Regions from separate parts of the Wansuia hejianensis genome, predicted to be linked through region 1. Evidence: riboswitches for the same ligand, from Rfam matches in the RefSeq annotation. Region 1 holds a riboswitch; the other holds the start of a gene.
The links. A riboswitch is a leader RNA that binds a small molecule or an ion and turns the genes downstream of it on or off. The one in region 1 is predicted to bind FMN.
Positions count from the first base shown of each region.

Region 2: it holds a riboswitch for FMN, as region 1 does, so the genes downstream of both, H9Q79_RS15125 (ECF transporter S component) here and ribD (bifunctional diaminohydroxyphosphoribosylaminopyrimidine deaminase/5-amino-6-(5-phosphoribosylamino)uracil reductase RibD) in region 1, are expected to answer to the same signal.

Region 1 covers NZ_CP060635.1:2,161,035-2,164,435, forward strand. Annotated here, with positions in the region: gene H9Q79_RS10000 (riboflavin synthase) at 1-200, opposite strand, end outside; gene ribD (bifunctional diaminohydroxyphosphoribosylaminopyrimidine deaminase/5-amino-6-(5-phosphoribosylamino)uracil reductase RibD) at 185-1,327, opposite strand; FMN riboswitch at 1,725-1,839, opposite strand; gene H9Q79_RS10010 (hypothetical protein) at 1,885-2,043, opposite strand; partial or broken gene H9Q79_RS10015 (alpha-amylase family glycosyl hydrolase) at 2,132-2,590, opposite strand; gene H9Q79_RS10020 (glycogen/starch/alpha-glucan phosphorylase) at 2,628-3,401, opposite strand, start outside.
Region 2 covers NZ_CP060635.1:3,298,119-3,301,519, forward strand. Annotated here, with positions in the region: gene H9Q79_RS15115 (TetR/AcrR family transcriptional regulator) at 1-456, shown strand, start outside; gene rbr (rubrerythrin) at 425-1,018, opposite strand; FMN riboswitch at 1,131-1,256, shown strand; gene H9Q79_RS15125 (ECF transporter S component) at 1,473-2,111, shown strand; gene H9Q79_RS15130 (NUDIX hydrolase) at 2,152-2,760, shown strand; gene H9Q79_RS15135 (hypothetical protein) at 2,930-3,364, opposite strand.

The DNA of each region.
Region 1 (3,401 bases):
ATTGTCTCTGCCATCACATCCGCCGTAAATCCATCTGCCTGCAGAGAAACCACCGTAAGGCAGATGCCGTTCACCGCGATGCTGTCCCCGGTCCGTGTTCCTTCCAGGACTTTCTTCGCCCGCACTGCAATGGTCCCTGATGAACCAGTGAGGGATAACGACCGGATCACACCTTTTTCTTCCACTATTCCCGTAAACATGTTCCATCTCCTCCTTCCGCCAGATATTCCAGCAGCAGATCGCCGCCGATCCGGGTGATTTTATCCAGGCGCAGCCGCCTTGCCTCTGAGGGAAGCTCCACGCCTGTCCCCTCCACAGGAGTCCGTCCGCCGCCTCCGAAGATCTTCGGCGCTATAAATGCCTTCACCTCCCGGACGATGCCTGCCTGCAGGGCGCTGTCATTCAATATGCCCCCACCCTCCAGCAAAATACTGTCAACCGCCCCGATTCCCGGGATATCCCCGCCTCCGAGCAGCTCCATCAGCCGCCCCAGATCCACCTGTCCCTTTTCACCTGGAACTGAAACCACATGGAGGCCCGCCTCCTGCAGCCGCTTACGTTTCTCCAGGTAATCTGTTCCAGCCTCATCCATGGCGCAGACAACAACCGTGGGATATGTACGGGCTGTCCTGCAGATCCTGCAGTCCTCCGGAATCCGCAGCCTGCTGTCACAGATAATCCGTACCGGGCTTCTCCTTCCCTCTTCCCTCACAGTAAGCAGCGGGTCGTCGGCCAGAACAGTTCCTATTCCCGCCATAATCCCCATATACGTCCAGCGCAGCTCCTGTACCCTCGCCCGGGCCTCTTCCCCGGTAATCCATTTGGAAGCGCCGGTTCTGGAGGCGATCTTCCCGTCTGCGGTCATGGCGTATTTCATCACTACATAAGGCCGCTTCTCAGTGATGTAATGAAAAAACACCGGGTTCAGCCGGTCGCACTCCTCTCTCATGAAATCCTCTTCCACACAGACGCCAGCCTCCCTCAGAATAGCAGCCCCCTTCCCGGCCACTTTAGGATTCGGGTCCCTGGACCCTATGATCACTCTGGCGATCTTGTGTTCCAGAATGGCCTCCGTACAGGGCGGAGTCTTTCCCTGATGACAGCACGGCTCCAGCGTGACATACAGATCTGCCCCCTCCGCCGGCTCTGTCAGGGCGGCTATGGCGTTCCGTTCGGCATGGGGTTCCCCGCAGCGGGCGTGGTACCCCTCGCCGATCACCCTTCCGTCCTTCACGATCACCGCCCCGACCAGGGGATTCGGATTCGTCCATCCCTTCCCCTGCCGGGCCAGCTCTATCGCCCGTTCCATAAATCTGCGATCCGTCATCTCTCATCCCTTCTTTCTTGATCTGTTCAAGCGCCGGCCGGCATCCAGACGGCTCACGCCGCTGCTTCCTGAGGATTCCGGAAACGTCCGGCGCTGCCTCTCTGCCTCCTAAGCGCCAGGCATGGAATCTCCCGGAGGAACAAAAACCGCAATAGAAAAATGCCCCGGAACCCATCGGCGCTCCGCCGGCCCTTCTGGGGGCCGGCGCCATTCTTCAGGTTCTGAGACATTTCATTCTATGACATTCATCCTGCGCTTGACAGAGATTCTACAGCACATCTCCAAAACTTCCGTAAGTCTTTCATGGTCCATCCATGAAATTACTCACCCGGAAAATATCAAAACCCTGAAATGGTCATCCATTTCAGGGCCTCATGCACACAGCAGACAAACTGCCATACATCTTCTTCCATCCAGACTATACTGTCGGCCCCGGAATCTCACCGGATCCTGCCTTTCGGCTCGCGGGCTTTACCGCCGGTAGGGAATCACACCCTGCCCTGAAGATTGTTATTTTTTTAATTATGGGCTTATTATACTCCAGCCCGTCCTGCTTTTCAAGTATTTTTTTCCATATCCAGAAGTACAGACTGATATCCTTCCAGATTTAGGATTTCTCCGGATATCTTCAGCCTGTCATAATTATTCAGGAGCACCTTCGCAAGCTTTCCCGGCAGTTGAACGCTCTGGGGACTATTCTGATAATTCGCGATCATCAGAAGGCACTTGCCGCCGCCCGTGCGGTAAAAGGCAATGATATTCTCCTGCTCTTCCAGGACCGGACGGAAAACTCCGTAAACAACACCCTCCATCTCCGATGAAGTCCGGCAATTCCTCTTCTTTCTCATCAAATACCTCGCCCACCGCAAACGCCTGGTGCGGTTCAAAGGCTCTCTTCTTAAGCTCCGTCAGAAATACCCCAATCCCCCGGGCTTCCTTCAGCATATTTTGAACGGAGCAGAGGCCGTCCGGCCGGTCAGCGGGATAATCCCGGAACGGAAGCGCTTTTTTAATATTAATGATCGCGTCGATCCGGAAACCGGCGATTCCCTTGTCAAGCCACCAGTTTACCATCTGGTAAATCGCTTCCCGCACCTCCGGGTTCTCCCAGTTCAGATCCGGCTGTTTCCGGTGAAACAGGTGAAGATAATCCAGCTTCCGGATAATTCCCCTGAGATCACCGGTCCCGTCGCCGTCAGAATCATAAAAGCTTTTCGGATACACCTGATATGCTCTTGTTTCCAGCCACCATTTTTTCTCCATGTCCGTATCCCACCAGTCCTTTTCTTCCTCACCCTTCTCAGGAGAGATGCCAGATATCCTCATTATACTGGGCGATCGTCCGGTCGGAGGAGAAGTATCCGGCTTTTGCGATGTTCACCAGCGCTTTCCGGTTCCACTCTGTGCGTTTCTCATAATCCGAATAGATGGTTTCCTTAGTTTTTATATAATCCTCCAGGTCCAGCAGCGTCATGAACCAATCCTTGCTCACAAGTTCGTGATGCAGCCGCTCCAGGCTTACCGGATCTCCCAGCTCCATGACCTCTTCACTGACAATAAAATCCACCAGCTCCCGAATGACCGGATCGCTGTCGTAATATTTTTTCGCACAGTAGCCTTCCGTGTCATAGAGGCGGATCACCTCCTCCGGCTTTCTGCCGAAGATATAAATATTCTCGTCGCCCACCAGCTCATGAATCTCCACATTGGCTCCATCCTCCGTGCCCAGAGTTACGGCGCCGTTCAACATAAACTTCATATTACCGGTGCCGGAGGCTTCCTTGGACGCCAGCGATATCTGCTCCGAAATGTCCGCTGCAGGTATCAGTTTGGAGGCTTTTGTCACATTATAATTTTCCACCATGATCACCCGGAACCAGGGGCTTACCTCCGGGTCCTGGGCGATGAGCTGCTGCAGGCAGAGAATCAGATGGATGATGTCCTTGGCAATGGTATAGGCCGGAGCTGCCTTGGCTCCGAAGATCAGCGTGACCGGCGTCTTCGGCTTCCTGCCCTTTTTAATTTCCTTATATTTGTAGATCGCATAGAGAGCGTTCATCTGCTGCCGTTTATA
Region 2 (3,401 bases), 1.1 Mb from region 1:
CGGAAAGCAGGGCAGCTTTTTCTGGATGCCTATGAGAATCTTATAGAACATCCGGTTTCCGGTTTTGAAAACCAGATTTTGCGAATGATTGATTATATCGTAGAATACTTGAGAAAGAATCACATGCTTCTCCAGTTCATTTCCAAAAATCTGTCCTGGGGGATTTTAAAAAATGCCTTTGAAAAGACAGTTCCCGATGAAACGCAGCAGTTTTATGAGTATTATCTGGAGCTCATGAAGAAAAGCTCCGTTGTCTGCCGACAGCCGGAGCTGATGCTTTTCACGATTGTGGAGCTGACAGGCGCCACCTGTTACAGCTGTATCCTGCATAATCAGCCGGTATCCATGGAAGAGTACCTGCCGTATCTCCATCGGTCGGTTCATGAGATTATCCGGTCTTTTACAGAATCAGATCAGGACGTGCTTATTCAAACTGACACAGGGAAAGACGCATGAAATAGCCCTGGTCATGTCCGCATACGGGGCAGGTCTTCGGTGCCTCCAAGCCGTTGCAGACATATCCGCATTTCAGGCAGATCCAGTCGATCTTGGTATCGGATACAAACAGTTTCTTTTGTTCCACAAGCTCAGCAAAGCGTCCGAAACGGTCGCCGTGCACCTTTTCGATTTCAGCGATCTGGTGGAAGGAGAATGCTACTTTGGAGAAGCCCTCTTCTTTAGCGACGTTGCCGAACTTCTGATAAATGTCATCGTGCTCTTCGTATTCGTTATGCTGTGCAGCTCTGAGAAGCTCGCCGGCATCCGGGTAAAGGTCTACCGGATAGCCTGCATCGATGACGACCGTCTTTCCGCTCAGCTCCTGCAGGTGGTTATAGAAAATTTTGGCGTGCTGCTGTTCCTGGTCGGCTGTGAAGCGGAAGAGCTGCTCCAGCACATGAAAATGCTCTTTTTTTGAAAAATCCGCGCTGAATACATAACGGTTGCGTGCCATGCTTTCTCCGGCGAATGCGCGCATGAGATTCACTTTTGTTTCACTTTCCATAAAATTAACAGACATAGTAACTACCTCTTTTCTTTTTTTACAGTATTTCCCTGAGAAGTGGTTTTATGCAGTTTTTGCTTGCATATTGATGTTTGATCCGCTATAATAAGTTTGTAAAAAAAATAACGGAAATCTTCAGGGCGGGGTGTAATTCCCCACTGGCGGTATAGTCCGCGACCCGCTGCAGCCAGCAGCGGCTGAACCGGTGTAACTCCGGTACCAACAGTTAAAGTCTGGATGGAAGAAGAATCATGATATCATTGCGTACTACGCCCTGGGTTTGTGTCCGGGGCGTTTTTTATTTTATAGGAAAGTTCAATCTATGGAATAAAAACCCTACAGGGGATGCGCACTCCGCGCTATGCTGTTCCGCGTCTCAAAGAGGCATGCGCAACGGTATACACTGGAGTATATTATCCGAGAAGATTCCCGAAAAAGGACATATAGTAAAAAGAAGGAGTGACAAATTATGGAACGTACAGCAGGTAAAACAAAAAGACCGGTTTCCGGCACAGCAGGAAAAACGAGAATGCTGGTGCAGATCGCCATGCTGGCGGCAGTAGCGGCAGTACTCATGCTTTTTGAATTCCCGGTGCCCTTTGCCCCGCCCTTTTATGAATTGGATTTCAGCGAGGTACCGGTACTGATCGGAAGCTTTGCTATGGGGCCTTTTGCCGGAGCCTGTATTGAACTGGTGAAGGTGCTGATCAATCTGGTAATCAATGGGACAGACACTATGTTCGTGGGGGAACTGGCGAATTTCCTGATCGGCTGTGCCCTGGTAGTGCCGGCAGGAATGATTTACAGAAAACATAAGAGCAGAAAATATGCTATGATCGGCATGCTTGCAGGAGTTATCTGCATGGCTGTGATCGGCGCCGCAGTAAATGCATATATGCTTCTTCCTGCTTATGGAAAAGCGTTCCATCTGGAAGTATCGGCCTTCGTAGAGATGGGTCAGGCGATCAATCCGGCGATTAACAGCCTGTTCAGATTCTGTCTTTTGACGGTGGTTCCTTTTAATCTGGTAAAGGGGCTTGCGGTCTCTGTTATAACTTTGCTATTATATAAGCATATCAGCCGCTTGCTGAAGAGCCATAGCTCATAATACAGCCGGCGGGGTAAATACAGATCAGGAAGTGAAAATTATGGCACAGATACAAGAAGTAAAGCAGCTGACTGAAAATCCTTATGTGAACCTCTATCAGGTAAAGGGAACCAATAAAAAAGGCCGGCCGGCCAATTATTTCGTAGCATCAAGAGCAAAACACGTAGAAAATCTGAAACTGAAGACCGGGGAAAACACGCCGGACGGCGTTGTTATCTACAGCCTTTATGGGGAAAAGCACGATAAAATTGTGCTGATCCGTCAGTACCGTTTCAGTATTGACGACTATATCTATGAACTCCCCGCAGGTCTGGTTGAGCCCGGAGAGGATTACCATGCGGCAGCAGTTCGTGAACTCCACGAAGAAACAGGCCTCATCCTGGAACCGGTAAAAGCCGATCCCATGTTCGAAAAGCCGGGTTACACAACCATCGGTATGACAGATGAGTCCTGCGCGACCGTATTCGGATATGCCAGCGGAGAGGCAAGCCTGAAATATATGGAAGAAAACGAAGAAATAGAAGTGGTACTTGCAGACAGAACAGAGGCCAGAAGAATCATGAGAGAAGAAAATGTGGCAATCATCTGCGCATATCAGCTCATGCATTTTCTCAGCGAAGAAAAACCATTCGGATTCTTGGAAATATAAATCGCGGGTTTGTGGCGAGGTGTGAATGGATATCCGGACGAAAAGCAGCGGGAAAGCTCCGGCAGGCCGCAGCCTTCCATGGCGCCGTCCCTGTTCCGCCCCGCCTCCCCCACCCTTTCGTCCGGGTATCCAAAACACTTTCCCTTCTCCGACCAATTGGAAGCAAAATTTAAAGATATTGTCTAAGATCTCTTTCCAGCTCTTCTTCTAATTTAATCAGTCTTTTGACCAGGTCTTTTGAGGTTTCATCGGCTGCTTTGTACTGGTTGAGATATTTGGTGAGGGACTTGATTCCCATATTGCATCCGTCTGTGATCAAATCGGCGATTGTTTCGTCAGAGTTTTCCATTGTCAGTTTTACGTTGGTTTTGACCCAGGACATGCCTTTGGCCATCATTGCGGGGTCTTTTCCCTCATCCTGGTACTGTTCAAGAAGAGCGCGGATTTCGTCTTCCAGTTTTTCGTGTTCTGTGCGGTATTCTCTCAGAAGCCGCTTCAGGTCATCGTTTTGGGCTTTTTCCAATACATCCTCAATGGAGGATACGCCCATTTTTACTCCGGCATCACACTCTCTTAATAATCGAATGGTATCCTGTTCTACCATATTACACACCTCCTGTTTATTCCCGGCAGACGACAAA